One region of the Sideroxydans sp. CL21 genome, then DNA from elsewhere that is predicted to be linked to it. Evidence: predicted binding sites of a transcription regulator. Region 1 holds the regulator's gene; each other region holds the start of a gene.
The links. Region 1 encodes sigma-54, which starts transcription at its own class of promoters, with help from an activator protein. Its sites were predicted from a motif close to TGGCACNNTTCCTGCT; they were not measured.
Positions count from the first base shown of each region.

Region 1 (5,897 bases):
GCGGGCTGTACCTTTCGGATTCCGGTGAAGAGTTCAAACGCTTCAATTCGCTCGACGGGCATGGCTTGAAAATGCTCAAGGCATCCGGGGTGGAACTGGCCATCATCACCGGCCGCACATCGCGTTGCGTGGAGCAGCGCGCAAAGAATCTCGGGATTGCGCGTTTGTATCAGGGCGTGGAAGACAAGCTCGCGGTAATGCAATCGCTGCTGGCGGAATTGAAACTGGCGCCGGAAGCCGCCGCCTTCATGGGCGACGACGTGGTCGATTTGCCGGTGATGCGCCGGGTCGGATTGGCCCTGAGCGTACCCGCAGCGCCGCAAGTGGTGCGCGACCATGCACATTACGTCAGCCTGCGCGAAGCAGGGCATGGCGCGGTGCGGGAAGTGTGCGAAATGATCCTTGGCGCGCAAGGCACATTAGACGCGCAACTCGCGCCCTACCTGAAGTGATGTTCGCTACCCGCGTCTTCGAAAAAGCCCGCTCATGGCTGCCCTTGCTGCCTTTGCTGCTGATGCTGGCGGCAACCTATTGGCTCAATTTGCAGGTGCAGCCGTTGCCGCAAGCGGAGAGCCAGCAGCGCCACGATGTCGACTACTATGTCGACAACTTCACTGCAACCTCGCTGAACATCCTGGGCCAGCCCCGCTTCATCCTGAAAGCAGAAAAACTGTGGCATTACCCGGACGACGACACCACACACTTGCAGATGCCGCACCTCACGAGTCTATCCCCCGGTCGTCCGCCGACGCTCACCACGTCTCTAACCGGGATGCTTACCAGCAAAGGCGACGAAGTGTACCTCTACGATGAGGTGCACATCGTGCGCCCTGCCACGGCCGACTCCCTCGAACAGGACTTCACCACCGATTACCTGCATGCCATCCCCGACCGCGACTTTGCCGAGACCGACCGGGCTGTGGTGATGAGCGACAAGTACAACGTCATCAATGCTGTCGGCATGCAACTCGATAACAAAGCGGGCACGGTCAAGCTGCTGTCGCACGTCAGAGCCACCCATGAGCCAATCCCGCACTAACGCCGCCGCGCTGTGCGGCCTGCTGCTCCTGATCTGGAGCGGCCTGCTGCACGCCGAAGATGCGGATCGCGACAAACCCATCCATCTGGAGTCGGATCGCGTCGTCGTCGATGACGTCAAGCAAGTCAGCGTGTTCGAGGGCGAAGTCGAACTCACCCAGGGAACGATCCGCATCCGGGCGGAAAAAGTCGTCGTGACGCAGGACAAACTGGGCTTCAAGCATTGCACCGCCACCGGACACCTCGCCAATTTCCGCCAGAAACAGGAAGGCACGGATCAGTACATGGAAGGTTACGGTGAACGAATCGTGTACGATACCCGTGCCGAGGTTGTCGATTTCTACGTGCACGCCCGCGTCAAGCGCGAACTGGACGATGTGCAGGGAGACCACATCGAGTACAGTACCCGTACCGAGGTGTTCAAGGTGTTTGGCGATCCCGCTCATGCCAACGACCCGAACAAGGGCCGCGTGCATGCGGTGATCCAGCCAAAAGCCGAAGAGAGCCCCGACAAACCCGCGCCCAAGAATGCGCCGCTCACCATCGAATCCAGCCCGACATTGACCAACGAAAAACCATGAGTGAACTCAGAACCGTCTCGCTGAACAAGCGCTATCGCGCCCGCACTGTAGTGCATGATGTATCGCTGTCCGTAAAAAGCGGCGAAGTGGTCGGGTTGCTGGGACCAAACGGTGCGGGCAAGACCACCAGCTTCTACATGATCGTCGGCCTGGTCGCTGCGGACGGCGGCGAGATATTCATCGACGACCAGGAAATCACGCACCTCCCCATCCATCGTCGCGCGCGCCTCGGTCTGGCCTATCTGCCGCAGGAAGCCTCCATTTTCCGCCGCCTGACCGTGACCGAAAACATCCGGGCCGTGCTGGAGTTGCAGGGTTATGCCGATGCCGAGATGGACCTGCGGCTGGAAGCGTTGCTGAACGATCTGCACATTACCCATATCCGCGACAATCCGGCCATCAGCCTGTCCGGCGGCGAACGGCGGCGGGTGGAAATCGCCCGTTCGCTGGCAACCGACCCGCGCTTCATCCTGCTCGACGAACCTTTCGCCGGGGTCGATCCCATCGCCGTGATCGACATCCAGAAGATCATCCGTTTCCTCAAGGAACGCGGTATCGGCGTACTCATTACGGACCATAACGTGCGCGAGACGCTGGGTATCTGCGACCGCGCTTACATTATCAACGCCGGTTCGGTAATGGCGGAGGGCAATCCCGACGAAATCATCTATAATGAGGGCGTGAGGAAGGTGTATTTGGGCGAACACTTCAAGCTGTAAAGATCAGGATAAAACCGCCACTCACCGAATAGCCACGATGAAACACTCTCTCCAACTCAGGCAATCCCAACAACTGATGCTCACGCCCCAGTTGCAGCAGGCCATCAAGCTGCTGCAACTTTCGACGCTGGAGATCAATCAGGAGACTGCGCGCCTGCTGGACGAGAATCCCTTCCTTGAGCGCGAGGACGACAGTACCAACCAGACCTATAGCGGCAACAGCAGCTCCGACATCCCCGCCCCTTCCGGCAGTACCGAAACGAGCAGCGCCCCTGCCGAAGCTGAATCACGCAAAGACGACGGCAACGAATGGCCCGAACCTACGTTCTCTTCATCGTCATCCTCGTCCGGCCCTGACGACGAGGACGACGGCTATTCCGAAGTCGCCGCCGAGAAACCCAGCATGCGTGAGCACTTGCTCTGGGAATTGAACATGAGCCAGATGGATCCGCGCGACAAGAAGATCATCGGACTACTCATCGACGCGCTGGACGAAAATGCCTACCTGTCGCAACCGTTGGAAGAAATTTTCGAACTGCTGCCGCCCGAACTGGACATTTCGCTGGACGATCTGGAAACGGCTCTGGTGCAGTTGCAATATCTGGATGCACCCGGTATCGGCGCACGCAACCTGAGCGAATGCCTGGCATTGCAACTGCGTGCCATGCCGGAAGATATACCGGGCCGCGATCTGGCATTGGCCATTGTCAGCGATCATCTGGACTTGCTGGCCGCGCGGGATTTCAGCAAATTGAAAAAGGCCCTGCGCTGCGACGATGACGCCTTGCGCTGCGCACAGGATCTGATCGTGCATCTGCAACCCAAACCCGGTTCGGCCTTCGAGCATCGTGCTGCGGACTATGTGGTGCCGGACGTACTGGTGGAACGCCACGGCGGCATCTGGCGCGCACGTTTGAATCCGGAAGCCATGCCGCGCCTGCGCATCAATCAGGTGTATGCCAACATCCTGCAACAGCGCAACGAGAAGAACGCGCAGGAAATGGCCGGGCAACTGCAGGAAGCGCGCTGGTTCATCAAAAACCTGCAGCAACGTTTCGAAACTATTTTGCGCGTATCGCAGGCCATCGTCGAAAGGCAGCGCCAGTTCTTCGAGCACGGTGACATCGCCATGCGCCCGCTGGTGCTGCGCGAGATCGCCGAACAACTCGAACTGCATGAATCCACCATTTCGCGCGTGACTACACAGAAGTTCATGCTCACCCCGCGCGGCATCTACGAATTCAAATACTTCTTCGGCAGCGGCCTTGCCACCGAAGCGGGCGGTGCGTGCTCATCCACCGCCATCCGTGCACTGATCAAGCAATTGGTCAGCGAGGAAGACGGGAAACACCCGCTCACCGACAGTCGCATGTCAGAAATCCTGGCACAGCAGGGCATTCTAGTCGCCCGCCGTACCGTGGCAAAATACCGCGAGGGGATGAACATCCTTCCGGTAAATCTTCGTAAATCACTCTAACCAAAAGGAGCAGGCCATGAACCTCAACCTCACAGGACGTCACCTCGAAATCACGCCGGCCATCCGCGAACATGTGCTCAGCAAACTGGACAAGGTCAAACGCCATTTCGACAACGTGATCGACATCAACGTGATCCTGTCTGTGGACAAGCTGGTGCAGAAAGCCGAAGCCAACGTCCATGTTTCCGGCAAAGCCATCTTCGCCGAAACCGAGGACAGCAACCTGTATGTGGCCATAGACGCACTGGTCGATTCGCTGGACCGCCAGGTGTTGAAACACAAGGAAAAGTACACCGCGCGTCGCCATGACGAAACCGGCAAGCAAAGCGCAGCAGACTGAAGCGATGCGGGGCAACCAGAAGTGGTTGCCCCGTTTTCTTGTTATGGTGAAATAGTATGAGCCTGATCAGCAAAATTCTAACCCCTGAATGTGTCCTGCTGGACAACGAGTCCACCAGCAAAAAACGCGTATTCGAACGTGTCGGCTTATTGTTCGAAAACACGCTCCATATCGGACGCAGCCAGGTGTTCGACAGCCTGTTCGCTCGCGAAAAACTAGGTTCCACCGGATTGGGGCAAGGAGTAGCCATCCCGCATGGCAGGGTGAAAGGTCTGCGCGAAGCTGCAGCTGCCTTCGTCAAAATGCAGAACCCCATCCCTTTCGACGCACCGGACGGATTGCCGGTGAGTTTCATTTTTGTGTTGCTCGTTCCCGAACGTGCAACCGACCTGCATCTGCAACTGTTGGGCGAATTGGCGCAGATGTTCTGCGACAAATCGTTCCGCGAAAAATTGCAGGCCACCGACGATACTGTCGCGATCCACAAACTCTTCGTCGACTGGCAGGGATAAGGAAATCCATATGGCTCAGGTCAACATCCAGCAACTCTTCGAGGACAAGCAGGAACGCCTGGGCCTGACCTGGGTGGGCGGCGCAAAGGGCGGTGACCGCATGCTTGAGAGCGAGATCGTCAACGCTTCCAACCGCGGCCTGATCGGCCACATGAATGTGATCCATCCGAACTGGGTACAGGTATTCAGCAGCACCGAACTCGATTATCTGCATGCGCTCTCGCCTTCCGATCTGGCCGTTACGCTGACGCAGTTGGAACAAAGCGAGCCTCTATGTCTGATCGTGGCGGGCGAGACCGAGATACCAAAGGGTCTGCTGGACTTCGCCAATCGCACCCATACCCCGTTGTTCCAGTCACCCTTGGGCAGCGTGCAACTGATGTGGATGATTCGCCACTACATCGTCAAGGGGCTGGCCGATTCGACCACGCGCCACGGCGTTTTTCTCGATGCGCTCGGCGTCGGCGTCATGATCACCGGCGACAGCGGCGTGGGCAAGAGCGAGCTGGCGCTGGAACTGATCACGCGCGGTAGCGGACTGGTGGCCGACGACATCACCGAGTTGTATCGCATCTCGCCGGAGACGCTGGAAGGACGCTGCCCGGAATTGTTGCGCGACTTCCTGGAAGTGCGCGGCCTGGGCATGCTCAACATTCGCACCATGTTCGGCGAGACAGCGGTGCGCCGCAAGAAGAGCCTCAAGCTGATCGTGCATCTTTATCGTCCGCCGCACGACGACCTTTCCAAACTGGAGCGCCTGCCGACTTCCGGCTTCGAGGAGATCATGGGCGTCAAAATCAGCAAGGTCGAGCTGCCCGTGATGGCAGGCCGCAACCTCGCCGTGCTGGTGGAAGCCGCGGCTCGCAACTTCGTGCTGCAGCAGCGCGGGATCAACACCATGCAGGAATTCATTTCGCGCCAGGAAATTCTGATGCGGGGGGCGTGACGTGCAGTTATTTTTGATCAGCGGCTTATCCGGTTCCGGCAAGAGCGTCGCGCTCAATGTGCTCGAAGACAGCGGATATTACTGCGTGGACAATCTGCCTGCCGAACTGCTGCATGTGCTGACGAACAACCTGAAACTGGCAGGCGTGCAAAAAGTCGCCGTCAGCGTCGATGTGCGCAGCGGCAACAGCGTCGTGCTGCTGCCGCAATACATCGAGAAACTCAAGCAGCAGGATATCGATGTGCATTTGCTGTTCCTCGACGCAAATAATGAGACGCTGGTCA
Region 1 covers NZ_LR699166.1:436,148-442,044, reverse strand. The annotation lists gene QOY30_RS02205 (KdsC family phosphatase) at 1-452, shown strand, start outside; gene lptC (LPS export ABC transporter periplasmic protein LptC) at 452-1,039, shown strand; gene lptA (lipopolysaccharide transport periplasmic protein LptA) at 1,020-1,619, shown strand; gene lptB (LPS export ABC transporter ATP-binding protein) at 1,616-2,338, shown strand; gene QOY30_RS02185 (RNA polymerase factor sigma-54) at 2,376-3,815, shown strand; gene hpf (ribosome hibernation-promoting factor, HPF/YfiA family) at 3,832-4,155, shown strand; gene QOY30_RS02175 (PTS sugar transporter subunit IIA) at 4,212-4,667, shown strand; gene hprK (HPr(Ser) kinase/phosphatase) at 4,678-5,613, shown strand; gene rapZ (RNase adapter RapZ) at 5,615-5,897, shown strand, end outside.

Region 2 (5,897 bases), 2.3 Mb from region 1:
CTTGATCCGCGCCACAGTGGCTGCGGGCGTTTCATCAAGGTACATGCGATGTTCCGGGAACAGCAGCATCGATTCCGACAACCCGAGGCGGTGCATGGTCGCTCCTCCGGCGCGTACCGCCTTGACCGACAGTGCCTTGGTGCCGGGCACGTTCTTGCGAGTACATGCCACTGCAACAGGCGATGCGGCAATTACGATGGCGGCGCTGGCCGTACTGATACCGCTCGCCCACTCCACCAGCACCTGTGCCGTTTTCCATACCCGATGCAGAATCTGCGCATTGCCCTGCGCTTCAAGCAACAGCTCATCTTTGCCTGCATGCCGCCCGGAATGCACATGCACATCGGCTTTCGCACCGCTCAAAGTGAACAAGCGCGCAGCTTCTTCGATGGCGCATACCACCATTTCCTGCCGCGCACGGAATTCCAGACGCGCCGTCTGCTGTGCTATGCCCAATGTCTCTGTTGTGAGATCGCCGCAAGGCACATCGTCATACAGCAAGTACGCCAGTTCTTCATCCGTCAATGCCAGATAGTTCATGTCCTGTTCACCTCCTCATTACGCCATCAACGCCACGCTCTTCACCTGGGCGAACACATCCATCCCGACTGAAAGCTTGAGCAGGTCGCGCGAGCGGCGCGTGATGCGCGACAGCAGTACATGCGACTCGCCAACCGCCAGGCGTACGATCACCTTGTCCGGCCCTTCGTCGCGAATCTCCGCAATGCGAGCATGCAGGATATTGGTGATGCTGGAGCCGTGCGGCTGTTGCGTGGCGATACTGACATCGCGTGCCAGCACGCGGGCCCGCACTTTGCTGCCGAATGGCTGCTGCTCTTGCCCCACCCACAGGCTGCCGCCGGAAAAATCCAGCCGCGTCAGGTGATAGGTTTCATCGTGCTGCACCACCACCGCCTCGATCACCGCGCCTGCGTCGTCGAAATGCGCAGTGGGCAGATCGAGCCGTGCCAGCATATCGCCTAGCGCCCCGCTGGCAATCACGCGCCCCTGATCGAGCAGCACCAGATGGTCGGCCAGTCGCGCCACTTCATCCATGGCGTGGCTGACATAGAGCACGGGGATCTCCAGGTCGCGATGCAGACGTTCCAGATACGGCAGGATTTCCTGTTTGCTGTTGGCGTCGAGTGCCGAGAGCGGCTCGTCCATCAACAGGATGCGCGGGCTGGTGAGCAGCGCACGACCGATGGCAACGCGCTGGCGCTCACCGCCGGAGAGTCTTGCCGGATCGCCGCGCTCAATGAGGCGCCCCAGACCCAGCCATTCCACCACTTGCTCCAGCGGCACTTTTCGTTCAGACAAAGGAATGCGCCTGAGTCCATATTCCAGATTGGCGCGCACCGAAAGGTGCGGAAACAGGCTGGCTTCCTGGAACACATAACCAAGCGGGCGTTTGTGGACAGGCTCAAATATCGTTTCGTCCTGCCAGGTATCGCCGTTCACATGCAGCGTGCCGGTAGCACGTTCCAATCCGGCGATGCAGCGCAGCAGGGTAGTCTTGCCGGAACCGGAGGCGCCGAACAAGGCGGTGACGCCGACCGCAGGCGCGCTGAAGTCGGCATCCAGTAAGAAGCTTTCCAGTTGCAACTTGAAACATACCTGGATCTCGCCCGCCGCTTTCGCGTTCATCGCGCCACTTTCCACGACTTGCCGCCCGTGAGATACAGCGAGAGCAACACGATGAACGAGAACAGCACCATGCCACCCGCAAGCCACTGCGCTGCACTGTATTCCATCGCCTCGACATGATTGTAGATGGCAACCGAGAGCACGCGCGTCTCGCCGGGGATGTTGCCGCCCAGCATCAGCACCACGCCGAATTCGCCGACCGTGTGCGCGAAGGCGAGGATGATCGCGGTGAGGAAACCCGGACGCGCCAGCGGCAAGGCCACGCTGAAGAAGCGATCCCACCTGCCTGCACGCAAGGTGGCGGCTACTTCCAGCGGGCGCTTGCCCATCGCCTCGAACGCGTTCTGGATGGGCTGTACCGCAAAAGGCATCGAGAACAGCACCGAACCGATCACCAAGCCGGTGAAGGTGAACGGCAACGCACCGATATGCAAGGCTGCGGTCAGCTCGCCCACGATACCATGCGGCCCCATCAGCAACAGCAGGTAAAAGCCGAGCACTGTCGGCGGCAATACCAGCGGCAATGCCACCAGCGCTGCCACCGCGCCCTTGTACCACTTGCGGCTGTGCGCCAGCCACCACGCCAGCGGCGTGGCGACAAACAACAGCAACAGCGTGACGACACCCGCCAGCTTGAGCGTCAGCCAAACAGCCTGCAGGTCGTCGGGATCCAACGCGGTCATGAAGACTTCACCTCAATGCAAGTCATAGCCAAAGCTGCGTATGATCGCCACGGCTTTATCGCTTTTCAGGAAATTAAGGAAATCCTGCGCCGCAACCTTGTCCTTTGCGGAACTCAACAGCACTGCGCTCTGGCTGATGGGACTGTACATAGATGCCGGCACCAGCCACCAGGAACCTTCGCTCACCTTTCCATCCCTGGTGATCTGCGACAGCGCAATGAAGGCCAGCTCGGCATTCCCCGTCGCTGCGAACTGGTAGGTCTGCGCGATGCTTTCGCCCGTCACGAGTTTGCCCTGCACGGCATCCCACAACCCGAGTGTTTCCAGCGTTTCTTTCGCGGCGAAACCGTAGGGGGCCAGCTTGGGGTCGGCGTAAGCCAGCTTTTTGTAACTGCCCTTGCCCAGCACGGCTCCCTTGTCATCGACATAACCCGGCTGCGCGCTCCACAGCACCAGCTTGCCAAAGGCATAGACGAAACGCGAGTTGGGAACGGTCAGCCCTTCCTCTTCCAGCAGCCTGGGATTCTTCTCGTCCGCGGACAGGAACACATCGAACGGCGCGCCCTGCTTGATCTGCGAATAGAATTTGCCGCTGGAACCTAGGCTCACCTTCACCGTATGCCCGCTCTCTTTCTGGAACAGTTCGACGATCTGCTGCATCGGCACCGCAAAATTGGCCGCCACGGCGGCATTGACTTCGCCTGCTACTACCGGCCGGACCACCATAGCCAACAACAACCCAAGCGCAACCAGCCAGCCAGATTTATTCGATACCATTCCTTGCCCCTTAAGCATTGACTGCAAGGATAACGTGCGAAGCCTTGATCAGTGCACAAGCCTTTACGCCGTCCTTGAGCCCCAGGGACTTGATGCTGTCGTTGGTGATGATGGCCGCGACGGTCTTGCCTCCTGCCAGTTCTATGATGACCTCGCCGTTCACCGCACCTTCCTGGCAGCGCACCACCGTACCGTGCAACTCGTTGCGCGCGCTGGTCTTGAATCCTTCCGAAGTGGTCACGATCACCCAGGGCGCCTTGATCATCGCATAGGCCTCCGTGCCGACTTTCAATCCGAGATGTTCCACACTCTCGTTGGTGATCACTGCAGCAATCGAATCGCCGCCGCCGATGTCCATCACGACTTCAGAGTTGACTGCTCCAAGCTTGATGCTTTTTATTTTTCCCAGAAACTGATTGCGTGCACTCGTCTTCATGTCGAATCTCCTTATCAAGTGGTAATACTGATCAAAGTCGTCCATCACTTCCGCCAGTTTTTTGAGCACCTGCTCGCGCTCCTGCTCCAGGCGCCTGTACGCTCCCGCCACCCGGCGGCCATAGTTGGTGAGCGTCGTTCCTCCGCCCTTCGAACCGCCGGTCTTGCGTTCCACCAGCGGCTGCTCGGAAAGATTGTTGATCGCTTCCACCGCTTCCCAGGCGGCCTTGTAACTCATGCCCATGGCGCCTGCCGCCGCCGTGATGGAACCTGTCGCGTCGATACGCTCCAGCAATTCCAGGTGGTCCCAGCGTCGGCCCTTGGCGATCTTCAGTTTGGAAACGACTCCGCTTCCGGTTTTCTTTTCTGCAATCGATTGAGCCATGTTGTCCTCACACGTTATACCTTGTGCCACCTAACGGGGAGCAAAAGCGATGCCACAACAGGCAACACCCATACTCATCCCATGTCTATAGCTGATTCCGGCCAGTCCCGTCAGGTGCATGCACAACCTTGAAACGCCCTGCCTTGTAGCTTTCTGTACAAATTGGTGAGTTCGTTACAAACCTGCAGCCCATCAAAATACCCCCACCCTTAACGCAATATTAACGAAACAACGAGTCCGGCGATTTCTGCCTTGCTGGCACGCCACTTGCTGGGATGCGTTTACGTTATGTACTAATTTACATAACCAAATCACTTAATACAAAGGGGCCCGAAATGAAAACCAATTGGACACTAAGACCGCTATGGCTGGCTTGCATGCTTGCCTGCGCCCATTCTGCATCAGCGGAGACATTTAGCCTAGGCGAGGTACTGGTATCTGCACCCAGTTCTGACGCCGCGTCGAGTACAACAACAACCATCGATCAGGAAGAGATGCGCACATTCAATCGCGAAACAGTCGGTAAGGCGCTCAATCTGCTACCGGGCGTGACGATGACCGACGGCGGCCCGCGCAACGAGCAAATGGCGACGATACGCGGTTTCGATCTGCGCCAGGTACCGGTGTTTGTGGATGGCATCCCGGTATATGTGTCCTACGATGGCTATGTCGATCTGGGCCGTTTCAACACGTTCGATCTGGCCGCGATAGAAGTATCCAAAGGGTTCAGTTCCGTGCTGTACGGTCCCAATGCACTGGGCGGCGCGATCAATCTGGTCAGCCGCAAACCGGGCAAGGAACTTGAAGGCGACGTCACTGCCGGTTTGTACCTGAACAAGGGACTGGGTTACAACGGATTCCATACCGACGCCAACGCCGGTGGAAATCACGGCACCTGGTACTGGCAGGTCGGCACATCGTTTCTGGACAAAAACCAGTATCAGCTCTCCGGTGATTTCCAGCCGACCAAGTATGAAAATGGCGGCAACCGCGACAACTCCTATAACCGCGACAAAAAGATCAATCTGAAATTCGGCTGGACGCCGCGAGCTGGTGATGAATACACGGTCAACTACATCAACCAGCAAGGGCAAAAAGGAGATCCAGTCTATGCAGGCACCGACACACCGACCACCAACAGCGCGAAATTCTGGCAGTGGCCTTACTGGAACAAGGAAAGCCTGTACCTGATCTCCCGTACCGGCATCGGCGATAACTCCTATCTCAAGGTGCGGGCCTATTACGACAAGTTCCAGAACTCGATCCAGAACTTCAGCAACGGTACCTACACTACACTCAGTGCGTTCCCGTTCTACCAGAGCTGGTATGACGATTACAGCGACGGGCTCAGTGCGGAGTTCGGCACCAAGCCGATGGAAAGCAACACACTAAAAATGGCCGCCCATTTAAAGGAAGACATCCATCGCGAACATAACCTCGGCAATCCGATCCAGCACTTCAAGGATCAGACTACTTCGTTCGGTGTGGAAGATACCCAGCACCTTGCCAGCAAACTTGACCTGGTAGCCGGGGTGAGCCGTGATGCGCGAAACACCATTCAGGCGCAAAACTACCTGGCCGGCCAGATCGTCGATTTCCAGAAAGACAATACGTCCGCCTGGAACCCCCAGCTCGGACTGTTCTACCAGGCCTCCGCCACCGACGAAATTCACGCCACCGTTTCGCGCAAGAGCCGCTTCCCGACCATCAAGGACAGATACTCCTACCGCCTTGGTACGGCGATACCGAATGCCGCATTACAGACTGAGACCTCAACCAACTATGAACTCGGCGCCTCCGGCCTGGTCGCTCCAAAAACGAGGTTCGATGCGGCGGTGTTCTACTACGACGTGCAGAACATGATCCAGGCCGTGGCGATCACGCCTGTCACGCTGTGCGGCGCTACCGCCACGGTCTGCACGCAGATGCAGAACGCCGGCAATGTGCGCACCAAGGGCACGGAACTCGGA
Region 2 covers NZ_LR699166.1:2,715,114-2,721,010, forward strand. The annotation lists gene modD (ModD protein) at 1-540, opposite strand, end outside; gene modC (molybdenum ABC transporter ATP-binding protein) at 559-1,647, opposite strand; gene modB (molybdate ABC transporter permease subunit) at 1,644-2,330, opposite strand; gene modA (molybdate ABC transporter substrate-binding protein) at 2,343-3,107, opposite strand; gene QOY30_RS12715 (TOBE domain-containing protein) at 3,118-3,927, opposite strand; gene QOY30_RS12720 (TonB-dependent receptor plug domain-containing protein) at 4,263-5,897, shown strand, end outside.
Region 2: QOY30_RS12715 (TOBE domain-containing protein) is a predicted target of sigma-54. The motif match lies at 3,967-3,982, and genes of this name have one in related genera.

Region 3 (5,897 bases), 1.9 Mb from region 1:
CAACATGTTTTGCCAACCATTCGGTCAGGGCATCGAGTGTCAGGATACGGTGCGGTGATTTTTGCGATTTCCAGTGCTTATCCGAAATGACTGCCAGCGGATGCACGTCTTGCCGATGGAGGCGGCGTTCGGCGATGAGGGTTTCAGCTTCGGCTTTTCCAACCATGCCGTCGACAATCATCATATCCAGCACTTCGGCCAGTTTCAGTTTATGTTCCGGAACATCTTGCGCAGCCATATTCATGCCTTGATTGAGGTTTTGCGGACTATACCGTTATCGGGCGGGGGCTTCAATCAACTTGGAATATAGGCGGAACGCCTTGCCACCGAACGAACTATAGATGCTCGCCGGGGTATGAATTGCGACCAGGCCTTTACTCATGATAGCTTTTGGATCGGTACGCCGTGAAAGATCAGAAGCATCAATGGAAAGTCGGATATGTCATTATCAGTGAACGCAATAATTGAATAGTCCCCGGAATGCCATGCAGAATGTGCAAGTTACCCCTGTCACGCTGATCGCGACTGATGGCTACAAACTTGCAGCCCATCATTGGACGCATACGACCTTGCCAATCAGGGCTATCGTCGTTATTAATCCTGCAACCGCAGTCAAGGCATCCTACTATCACAGATATGCACAATTCTTGGCCACTAACGGGATGTCGGTACTGACTTTCGATTATCGTGGGATAGGGAAATCGCGCAGAGGAAGCTTGCGCGAATTCAAGAATATTTCGAAGCTGGACTGGGGGCGGCTGGATTGCGATGCTGCGCTGCAATGGGCCCGCAACAACCACATCGATACACCTGTCCATGTGGTGGCACATAGCATCGGCGGCTTGTTGGTGGGACTGGCAAAAAACAATACCTGCGTCGAGCGCTGCGTTACCGTGGGTGCACAGTATGCGTATTGGCGGGACTATGAACGAGGCAAAAGACTGTCCATGTGGCTGCGTTGGCACATATTGATGCCTGTTCTGACAACGCTGTTCGGCTATTTCCCGGCAAAGGCACTGGGCTGGCACGAAGACCTTCCCGCGGCGGCGGCATACGAATGGGCGTTCCGGCCGGCCAGACTTGAAGAGTCCTATCTGAAAATGACCGAATCTGCCCCCGATGCGCTTGCCCATTTTTCGGGAATGACCGGGGACATACTTGCCATTGGAATGACTGACGATCCCTTTGGTACACCGGCCGCGCTTGATCGCCTGCTTGCCTATTTCACGAGCAGCCGACGCGTGCATGTGCGCATCTCACCCGAATCCATCGGCGAAGAAAGTATCGGGCATTTTGCGTTCTTCCACGATCGTTTCAAGACAACGTTGTGGCAACAATCTTTGGACTGGCTGATTTCCGGGAACATTCCCGAAAGTGCAGTTTCATCGATAATTACTCCTGCAATTCATTCCAGTACCCAAGTGCCCGCAGATGGCAGATGATGTGGATATAAAGTACACTGAATAAACGATACAGCTTGCCAAACAAACCAGGAGGCATCATGCGATTTACAAAAGGAATGCTATTAACCGCCGCCATCGTTCCGCTGGTTGCCGGATTGAGTGGATGCGCCAGCAGCTTTATCGAAGTAAAAAAAGGGACGGAACGAGTCTCGGTAGCAGATGCCAACCAGATCGCTGCATGCCAATCCAAAGGCAAGATCACCGTCAGCGTTCTTGCCAAGGTCGGATTTATCACTCGCAGTGCTGACGACGTGGAAGCCAACCTCCTGCAGATGGCACGCAACAATGCGGTCGATGCGGGTGCCGATACGGTCGTGAAGGGTGAGTCGCAGGAATTCGGCAAGCGCACTTTCGATATGTACAAATGCAGGCCCTGATCGGATCGTGAAAGCGGGGTAGAGCAGCCCCGGTTGAAATCGGGGCTGCTCCACCTGTTTTTTGCTCAGGCACCAGAGCGCGGGTTTGTTCCAATGACTGTTCATGAGCAGTCTTGCCAGTTTGTCTTCAGGCTATGCTCCATCGTAACAAGATGGATACGTTTTCAGCCTTCGATCGTTTCGTAAGTCTCGACCTCGCGGGACTCCAGGTAGTGAATGGCGTAGCCGAGTACATGAGTCCGGAAATACTCGGTGGCCTTATGATCTTCGTACGCCTGTGCATCGGTGTACTGTTCGTACAGGAAGAACTTCGCGGGATCCCGGGATGAAACCTGGGCTTGATAGAACAAGTTCCCCGGCTCGTTCCGTGACAGCGGCGTCACCAGTCTGATGACTTCGCGAATTCTCTCCTCTTCCCCAGGCTTTGCCTTCCAGGTTGCCGCGACCACGAATGCCATGACGTATTCCTTTCTCTGATTCAGACAATTCAACAGCTATTGTGCTCGATAGAGCCAATGGCCAAGGATTCCTGATAGCCGGTTTTGTTCTTTATGTTCATGCGATCCTGTCTTGTTGGCCGCACCAATACATTGCGTGGTGCACATTGCCAGTGCACGAGGAATGGCGATTTCCGGTGAACTCCTTTAAAACCATGTACTCACATCTTGGCTCGCTTATTGCTGCCTTTTATCGCAAATAGGGAGATCAAGTTGAAACGAATCCTAATCATAGACGATGTCAGGGATCGGGCGGCGTGGTTGAAGGCCAGTCTTGAGCTGGCTGAATTCGCCGTCGTCGGGATTCTGGCCTGGGAGCAAGTGGACGAGAGCGCGATACAAGCCGCCGCAGCGGATGTGATCATCGTGGATGCCAATGCGCCCGGGAGGGACACGCTTGAGCAGATCAGCCTGATGTCCACCACGCTGGAAAAGCCGGTGGTCGTGTTGAGTGCCAGGAACGACCAGCAGAGTATCCAGGAAGCGATGCGCGCCGGTGTCAGCGCCTATGTGGCGCATACGATACAGAGCGAAGATCTGAGCAGCATCATACATGTGGCCGCTGCCCGCTTTCTGGAACACAAGCGCTTGCGGGATGAGCTGAAGGAAGCGAAAAGCCAGCTGACCGAGCGCAAGCTGGTGGACCGGGCCAAGGGGATCCTGATGGCCGATTACGGTTACAGCGAGCCCGAGGCCTACAAGCGGATGCGCAACATGGCGATGAGCAAGGGTAAGCGCATGGCGGAAATCGCCGAGGCGATCATTTTCGCCAAGGAACTGAGTGCTTGAAAATTCTGTTCCTGATCTTTGCTAGATCTGTGTATTAGAACCGATTGCTACGTGCCCTGATGGAATATCGTGCGGAACTTCGATACATACCATCCTGTGGATCAATCAAAAACGTTCGCACGCTTGACGGTTGGCATGACAGTTGCGAGGAGTGGGATATCAAGAAGTCGACGGTGGTTCGGAGAATCGGCGATCAAGGGCAAAGGCGTCCCGCTACGGGTGGCAAAGTTGGATGCCTTTATCGTTTTCGGGCCATGGATTCAAATATAGAGGTGGGTGATGGACTGGACAAAGAAGGTAATTGGCGGAAATGACATGACAGTTGCATCGAATGTGCATGTTCCCGAAAAGACAGGCCGGCAGGAATTGGCGAAAGAATCGGGAGCGGATTCAGATGCAGCGGGAGTCACGGGCGAGGAGCCGATGGGAACGCGGTCATCCGCATGGATTGCCGGCTCGGATGCGCCCGAATTGAATGAAGTCAAAATCGGTTTTATTCCGCTCACCGATTGTGCGTCGGTGGTGATCGCCTCGGTGATGAAATTCGACGAGAAATACGGCATCAAGATCGCTCTTTCCAAAGAGGCGTCGTGGGCGGCGGTGCGCGACAAGCTGGTCAGCGGCGAACTGCACGCCGCCCAAGTGCTGTACGGACTGGTGTACGGCGTGCACCTTGGCATAGGCGGACTCAAGAAGGACATGGCGGTGTTGATGAGCATCAACAACAACGGCCAGGGCATCACGCTTTCCAACAGGCTGCGAGACAAAGGCGTGACCACGGGGGAATCGCTGAAGATGCTCATCGGTACGGATAAGCGCGACTATACCTTTGCGCAGACCTTTCCGACTGGGACACACGCCATGTGGCTTTACTACTGGCTGGCCAATTACGGCATCGACCCGTTCAGGGATGTAAAGAATATCGTCGTGCCGCCGCCGCAAATGGTGGCCAACATGCGGGTCGGCAACATGGATGGATTCTGTGTCGGCGAACCCTGGAATAACCGCGCCATCGCCGACAAGATCGGATTTTCGGTGGCGACGAGCCAGGATATCTGGAAAGACCATCCGGAAAAAGTCCTGGGCACCACCGCGGAGTTTGCCCATCAATATCCAAACACCGCGCGGGCTTTGATCATGGCCGTGCTGGAGGCCTCCAGGTACATAGATGTCATGGCCAACCGCCGGACAGTCGCGGAGATCATCGCCGACAAGTCCTATATCAACTGCCCGGTCGATATTATCAATCAACGTATGGAAGGTCACTACGAGGACGGTCTCGGCAAGAAATGGGACGACCCGAATTACATGAAATTCCATAACGAAGGTGCGGTCAACTTCCCCTATCTGTCCGATGGCATGTGGTTCCTCACGCAGCACAGGCGCTGGGGCCTGCTCAAGGAAGATCCGGATTATCTGGCGGTCGCCAAACAGATCAACAAGATCGGGCTGTATATGCAGGCCGCGGCGCAAGTCAAAGTGCCGGTCCCCGGGGATGTCCTGCGTACTTCAAAGCTGATAGATGGAACAGTATGGGATGGCAAAGACCCCGGGAAATATGCAGCCAGCTTCAAGGTGAGGGCGGGATGAGCGGTCCCGCGCAAATCTCAGCTGAAATCCTCATTAGCGTGCACAGAACCGGGGAAACGCACCAAAAGATTGCGGCCCGAGTAGCGCCAGATCTGAATAAGCAATCCTGATCATTACGAATCCCCCTGAATCTATTGGGTGCGGATCTCAATGCCGGTCCTTGGCACAAGTATTGCTGCGTAATCCTATAACCGGATCAATGACGATCTGACTAAAGTTCAAATGGACAAAGGCGTCCCACTGCGCAACCGCGCAGTTGGACGCCTTTTTCATTTGCCGCTTTGTTACAGCTTTTATCTCTTTCAGGAACGGTGTGGTGTTTGATTCGACCATCGCGCAGGGCTTGGTCGATGGACCTGGAATTTACGCGTAATGTTATCAAGGAGAATCGAAATGGCATCAGGATTTTGGCAGGCAGGACACAGGCCGACATTGTTTGCGGCATTCTTGTATTTTGATTTGAGTTTCATGGTGTGGGTAATACTCGGCCCGCTGGGTGTTCAAATCGCCAACGACCTCGGACTCTCGGCGGCACAAAAAGGCCTTATGGTGGCGACACCGGTATTGTCGGGAGCGTTGTTGCGCATTGTCTTGGGCATGCTGGTGGATCACCTCAAACCCAAGCTGGCCGGAGCCATCGGCCAAGTAATCGTGATTGCGGCGCTGGCGATTGCATGGTTCCTGGGGGTACATGACTTCCAACAAGTACTGGTGCTGGGTGTGATGCTGGGCGTTGCAGGCGCGTCGTTCGCGGTAGCTTTGCCTCTGGCTTCGCGCTGGTATCCTCCTGAACATCAGGGCACCGCGCTTGGCATCGCCGGGGCCGGGAATTCAGGCACCGTATTGGCTGCCTTGTTTGCCCCGCTGTTGGCAACATATTACGGGTGGCAGAATGTGCTTGGCATGGCCGCAATACCATTGACGGTCGTGTTTTTCGTTTACTTGGCCATGGCAAAAAACAGTCCGAACTGTCCGCCGGCGAAATCGGTCGGGGATTATTTCGCTACGCTGAAAGATAAAGATGCCTGGTGGTTCATGTTCTTCTATAGCGTGACGTTCGGCGGATTTGTGGGACTGGCTGCATCGTTGACGATCTATTTCAATTCACAGTATGGATTAAGTCCCGTGATTGCGGGTTACTTCACCGCGGCCTGCGTATTCGCGGGATCCATGGTTCGCCC
Region 3 covers NZ_LR699166.1:2,289,353-2,295,249, reverse strand. The annotation lists gene tfpB (type IV pilus assembly ATPase TfpB) at 1-244, opposite strand, end outside; gene QOY30_RS10680 (alpha/beta hydrolase family protein) at 486-1,442, shown strand; gene QOY30_RS10675 (DUF4156 domain-containing protein) at 1,502-1,840, shown strand; gene QOY30_RS10670 (putative quinol monooxygenase) at 2,005-2,298, opposite strand; gene QOY30_RS10665 (ANTAR domain-containing response regulator) at 2,551-3,126, shown strand; gene QOY30_RS10660 (CmpA/NrtA family ABC transporter substrate-binding protein) at 3,442-4,716, shown strand; gene QOY30_RS10655 (nitrate/nitrite transporter) at 5,110-5,897, shown strand, end outside.
Region 3: QOY30_RS10665 (ANTAR domain-containing response regulator) is a predicted target of sigma-54. The motif match lies at 2,507-2,522, and genes of this name have one in related genera.

Region 4 (5,897 bases), 2.3 Mb from region 1:
GCCAGCAGGGGCCAAGCCAGAACCAGCAGATTGAGCCGGCGGCAGATACGGAGCGTGATGGCAGTAAGTGTGTGCATGATTCCTTCTTGCGGGGCTACCGTCCGGCCGATTGGGCGCAATCATTTCAACGGGAGCTTCTGAACCCTATTTTGCCACTTCGACAGGGAATTCGCCGATTTTTCACGTCCTCTTAACATCCGGTAAAAGCGAAAGGGGTAGGATTTGGACAGCCATAACAATCCTCCTCGGGCGAGTTGTGGTCAGGCAGGTCAGCGGTGTTTGCGTCATCCTGATCTGCCGACTCACCCCATTGCACCTGCTCACGGCACCACCGAAAACAACTGCGGCTGCACTTTCCTGTAACCGTTCAGTTGCTGCACGGTGAGCGGTGTAAGCTCCCTGATTGCCACCCATATCTGCAAAGGATGTTGTGACGGTTTGGCGAGGGCGACTTTCAATGCCGCCCACGCAGCCCAGTCGATCTGCGGCATGCGTTCGCGAGTCCCTGCCGGCAAGCTGGCTGCGGTCTTCGCCAGACTGCCCAACAGTTGCAGCGTCTGTGCGCGGGTGATGCGGCTCGCAAAGAATTCTTCCTCGTTGATCTCATCGGTCAGGATCATGATGTCCAGCGCGATCTTTTCCATCAGTCCAAGCAGGGTTCCGGTCAGCATGTGTGTCCCTTTGTGTTGATGGCGTCGCGCAGCAACAATGCAACGTGAACAGGCCGGCGATCCACGCCTTCGCGTATCTGGTGGCGACAGGAAAATCCGTTGGCGAGGATGGTGGCGTCGGGCGCAGCGCGTAGCGCAGGCAGCAAATCCAGTTCTGCCATTTTCATTGAAATGTCGGCGTGCTCCGACTCCAGCCCGAAGCTGCCCGCCATGCCGCAACAACTCGCCTCGATGAATTCGAACTCGAATTCAGGGATCAGGCGCAAAACTTTGCGCAGGGATTTCATCGCGCCGACCGCTTTCTGGTGGCAATGCCCATGTACCAAAGTCTTGCGGTGCGGCAGCGCTTTGAGTTCGAGCGTAAAGCGTTTGCGGTCGTGTTCCCGCGCGATGAACTCCTCGAACAGATAGACCTGCTTCGACAGCGCCACCGCTTCTTCACCCAAGCCAAGCTTCAGGTGATCGTCGCGCAAGGACAGTATGCACGACGGTTCCAATCCAACAATGGGCGTGCCTGCAGCCAATGCAGGACGCAATGCCGCCTGCAGTCGGCGCGCTTCATGCCGTGCTTTTTCAACCTGCCCCAATGAAAGATAAGTACGGCCGCAACACAAGGCACGGTTTGCTTCCTGATCGTCCGGTAGCGCTTGCAGGGTAATGACGCGATAACCTGCAGCAGTGAGGACTTCGTGCGCAGCTTCAGCAATCTCAGGCTCGAAATGCAACGCAAACGTATCGACAAACAAGATGACATCCCGGTCGCCTGCTTCGGGGGCACTGCTTATGGATGGCGCGCTATAGCCTGCAACTGCGGGTTCCGGCAATTGGCGCCTGGCAGCAATACCAAAGAAGAATTCTCCCAGCTGTGCCAGCCACAAGAAGCGATTGCGCCAACGGATCAGACTGCGCAACGTCCGGCGATAACGCAACCAGCGCGGCAAACCCGCCACCAGCCAATCCCGATGCGACACCCCTCTCAGCTCATTGCTCTGGGCCTGATACTCGATCTTGATGGCGGCCATATCCACCTGATTGGCGCACTCGCGTTTGCAACCTTTACAACCTACGCAGAGTTCCATCGCGGCAGCCAGCCGCGGATCAGCAAAGGCATTGTCGCCAAACTCGCCGTTCAGCGCGGCTTTGAGCACCACCACCCTGCCGCCCGGCGAATGCGTGGCATTGCCGGTAGCTCGGAAGCTGGGGCACATCACGCCCTTGGGCGTGCGCTGGCAGAGTTTGTCGCTGATGCACACTGCCACTGCTTTGGCGAAATTGCCGCCTGTCGCGGGAATGCCCGCATAGGCATCACCCTGCCCCGCTGTCTCATAAGAAGACCAGTCAAGATGATGTTTCATTCGATCAAGGCTGACAGCGCATTCAGCGCCGAATACAGGGTCGGGACATGTTCGGCGTCCTGTACACTGATACAACTCAGCGCATGAGCCAGCAACTCGTCTCCCTCATCGCTGTCATCCATCTCCAGAATCAAGCGTCCGATGCTGCTGGCGACCAGGTTGGTGATGCGCCGGTTCTCGCCAAATACTTTGGCTGTGCCGATGGCGTTGGCGATGAGATTGCTCGCCGTCTGATAGGGATTCGGTTCAGGCTTGCCCATACGTCACTCCTGCACTTCCGTGGCCGCGTAATTCTTCAGCCGCTGTTCTGCATTGACACCCAATATCTTGAGCATCCAGGGCGGCGGCGAATTCGACATCGCCTGCTGAAACTGGGCAATCACTTCTTCCGCAGTGCCGCCTTCCGGACGTTTGATCGGATAGATATTGGCGCGAATGATCTTGGCGGCAGCGGGTCCGCCGACAGAAACGATGTACACCACATGGCAATCGCCAATGATTTGCGCGCGGAACGCATTCTTGTCCTCGGCGAAATCCGCTTCCAGCGCAGAGCGGATACCGATCAGGCGGCTGTCGGTCGCGGATACCTGGTACACCAGGAAGCGCAGGCATGAGCCGAAGTGTCCGCTCAGGGTCATGCCGATATCGGATGCAATCGCCACCCGCACGGAGTCGGGCAAGTCGCCATCGTTGTAGGGCAGCACATCGGGCAGTTCTTCGTCCGCTTCCGCATCGCCCCACAAGATGCGCACCGCGAGTTTCATCGCTTCCAGGCCGATGCCGATGTCCTCGCCGTCTTCTTCGCCGTCCAGGCTACCCAGACCGGTCTTCAGGTCGGTGACAGTAAAGGTGCGCAAAATTTCGGTGTCCAATTTTTCGCCCAGCTTTTCCTGCAGCACATCGATCAACTGCGGCAAGGTGGTATTGGGTAACGAGCGTGCCGCCAATGCCACACGCAGAGCGGCTTCCCGGGTAATCAGTTCTGTCTGTTGCATTGCATCGTCTCCTTGAATCACCAGTGGCGTTGCATTTACAGAGTGCAAGTACAGTGCCAGCGCTTGCACACATAAAATCCGTGTGTTGCTCAACATGCTGATCAGAAAGGAAACTTGATTCGTACAGTCAGGTATGGACGCGCTAAAACGCCCCACAAATTTGCTCTACCACCCATCCCCGCGAAGCCCGATTCGGCATTTTGTCGCCTTCGCCACAAGCCCGGGCAACTGTCATGTGCCGTTTACAACAGTGGAGCGCAACATCCAGATGTGAGCCTTATAAAACAATATATTAGAGGAACTATCCGATCGGGCACGCTGTTTGCTCATATCCAGCCAGACCTTACCGGAGGACACATCGTGCAACTACCTGTTATCAACAATACTGCAAGCGTCCCTCACCCCAACCCTCTCCCAGAGGGCGAGGGAGCAAACGAGGCGCTGCGCGCAACTTCCAAATCCAGCGGCTGTTCCGCCGGATCGTGCGGCTCAACCGACGACCAGATGGGCCATCTGCCGGAGCATATCCGCCAGAAGGTGTTCAACCATCCCTGCTATTCCGAAGAAGCGCATCACTACTTTGCTCGCATGCATGTGGCGGTCGCGCCTGCTTGCAACATCCAGTGCAATTACTGCAACCGCAAGTACGACTGTGCCAACGAGTCGCGTCCGGGTGTTGTTTCCGAATTGCACCATCCGGTACAGGCAGTAAAGAAAGTCTTGGCTGTCGCCGCAACCATTCCACAAATGACGGTGCTGGGCATTGCCGGCCCCGGTGATCCTTTGGCCAACCCCGAGCGCACATTTGAAACTTTCCGCATGCTGTCCGAGCAGGCACCGGACATCAAGCTGTGTGTTTCGACCAACGGCCTGTCGCTGCCCGAGCAGGTCGAGCAGTTGTCGCAGTACAACATTGACCACGTGACCATCACCATCAACTGCGTCGATCCTGATGTGGGCGCGCAGATCTATCCGTGGATCTTCTGGAAGAACAAGCGCATCAAGGGACGCGAGGGTGCAGCCATCCTCATCGAGCAGCAACAGAAGGGACTGGAAATGCTGGTGGCCAAGGGCATCCTGGTCAAAGTGAATTCGGTGATGATTCCCGGCGTGAACGATCAACATCTGGCCGAAGTCTCGAAGATCGTCAAAGCCAAGGGCGCTTTCCTGCACAACGTGATGCCGCTGATCTCCGAAGCCGAGCATGGCACCTACTACGGCCTGACCGGCCAGCGCGGACCGACCCATGACGAGCTGCAGGCGTTGCAGGATGCCTGTTCCGGCGACATGAACATGATGCGCCACTGTCGTCAGTGCCGTGCCGATGCAGTCGGGCTGCTGGGCGAGGATAGAGGCTCCGAGTTCACCATGGACAAGATCGAAGAAATGGACATCAACTATCCGGAAGCGATGAAGATGCGCGCCGAGGTGCATGCCGCCATCAACGAAGAACTGGAAAGCAAACGACTGGCCAAGGAAACCAAGGTACAGCTGGTCAGCATCCAGGGCGTCCAGAAGAAAGAAGTCACGCGTCCGGTGTTGATGGCGGTCGCCACCAAGGGCGGCGGCGTGATCAACGAGCACTTCGGCCATGCCAGCGAATTCCTGATCTACGAAGCGTCGTCGGAAGGAGTGCGTTTCATCGGCCACCGCAAGACCACGCCTTACTGCGAAGGCGGTGATACCTGCGGCGACGGCGAGAGCGCGCTGGACAAGACACTCAAGGTGCTGGCCGGTTGCGAAGCCGTACTGTGCAGCAAGGTCGGCTACGAACCCTGGGGGCCGCTGGAAGCAGCAGGTATCCAGCCCAACGGCGAGCATGCAATGGAAGCCATAGAGGAAGCTGTACTCAAGGTGTACGAAGAGATGCGCGTGGCGGGCAAGCTGGAGCCGAAATTGGAAGCACAGAAGGTGGCTTGAGGTTGGCATCCGTACCAAAAGTGTCCCTCATCCTCATTCCCTCTCCCACCGGGAGAAGGGTTGGGACGAGGGAACACTCGATCAGTGAAGCATATTGAACAAGGAGCGCATCATGGCACTCGAAATCATCGAATCCTGCGTCAACTGTTGGGCATGCGAACCGCTGTGCCCGAGCAAGGCGATCTACGAAGCAAAGCCGACTTTCCTGATCGACCCTGACAAGTGCACCGAATGTGCGGGCGATTTCGAGGACCCGCAGTGCGCCACCATCTGTCCGATCGAAGGCGCGATCCTCAACGAGGACGGCGAGCCGATGAACCCGCCCGGCTCGCTTACCGGCATCCCGCTGCAAAAACTGGCGGCCTGAGAAAACTCGGTCATGGCCACCGTCGTCTTCTACGAAAAACCCGGTTGCGGCAACAACACCAAGCAAAAGGTGTGGTTGGCCGCATCGGGTCATACCGTGCTGGCGAAGAACCTGCTCACCGAGAAATGGAGTGCAGTGCGCCTGCGTCCGTTCTTCGGTGCATTGCCGGTGGTCCAGTGGTTCAATCCCAGTGCGCCGCGCGTCAAATCCGGCGAAGTCGATCCTGCCGTGCTGGATGCACAGACGGCTCTCGACATGATGATCGCCGAACCGCTGTTGATTCGGCGTCCGTTGATGCAAGTGGACGGGGAATTCCGGGTCGGCTTCGATGACGATATGGTGAACACGTGGATCGGCCTGAACGACGCAAAACCAAAAGGTAATATCGAAACTTGTTCGAATGGGCATGCCCATTCCCCTCACCCCTGCCCTCTCCCGCAAGCGGGCGAGGGGGACAAAAACTCGCTACGCGAGGATCACGACGACGATCATGCAAAACCCAGCCCGTCACCGGAATCCGCAACATGATACGCGTGCCGGATGCTGTCGAGATCGCGCCCGGCACGCATTGGATAGGTGCGCTTGATCC
Region 4 covers NZ_LR699166.1:2,769,739-2,775,635, forward strand. The annotation lists gene QOY30_RS12970 (peptidoglycan DD-metalloendopeptidase family protein) at 1-77, opposite strand, end outside; gene QOY30_RS12975 (ribonuclease HepT family protein) at 321-671, opposite strand; gene QOY30_RS12980 ((Fe-S)-binding protein) at 665-2,026, opposite strand; gene QOY30_RS12985 (hypothetical protein) at 2,023-2,286, opposite strand; gene QOY30_RS12990 (dinitrogenase iron-molybdenum cofactor biosynthesis protein) at 2,290-3,021, opposite strand; gene nifB (nitrogenase cofactor biosynthesis protein NifB) at 3,382-4,941, shown strand; gene QOY30_RS13000 (4Fe-4S dicluster domain-containing protein) at 5,054-5,308, shown strand; gene QOY30_RS13005 (ArsC/Spx/MgsR family protein) at 5,321-5,836, shown strand; gene QOY30_RS13010 (FprA family A-type flavoprotein) at 5,833-5,897, shown strand, end outside.
Region 4: nifB (nitrogenase cofactor biosynthesis protein NifB) is a predicted target of sigma-54. The motif match lies at 3,333-3,348, and genes of this name have one in related genera.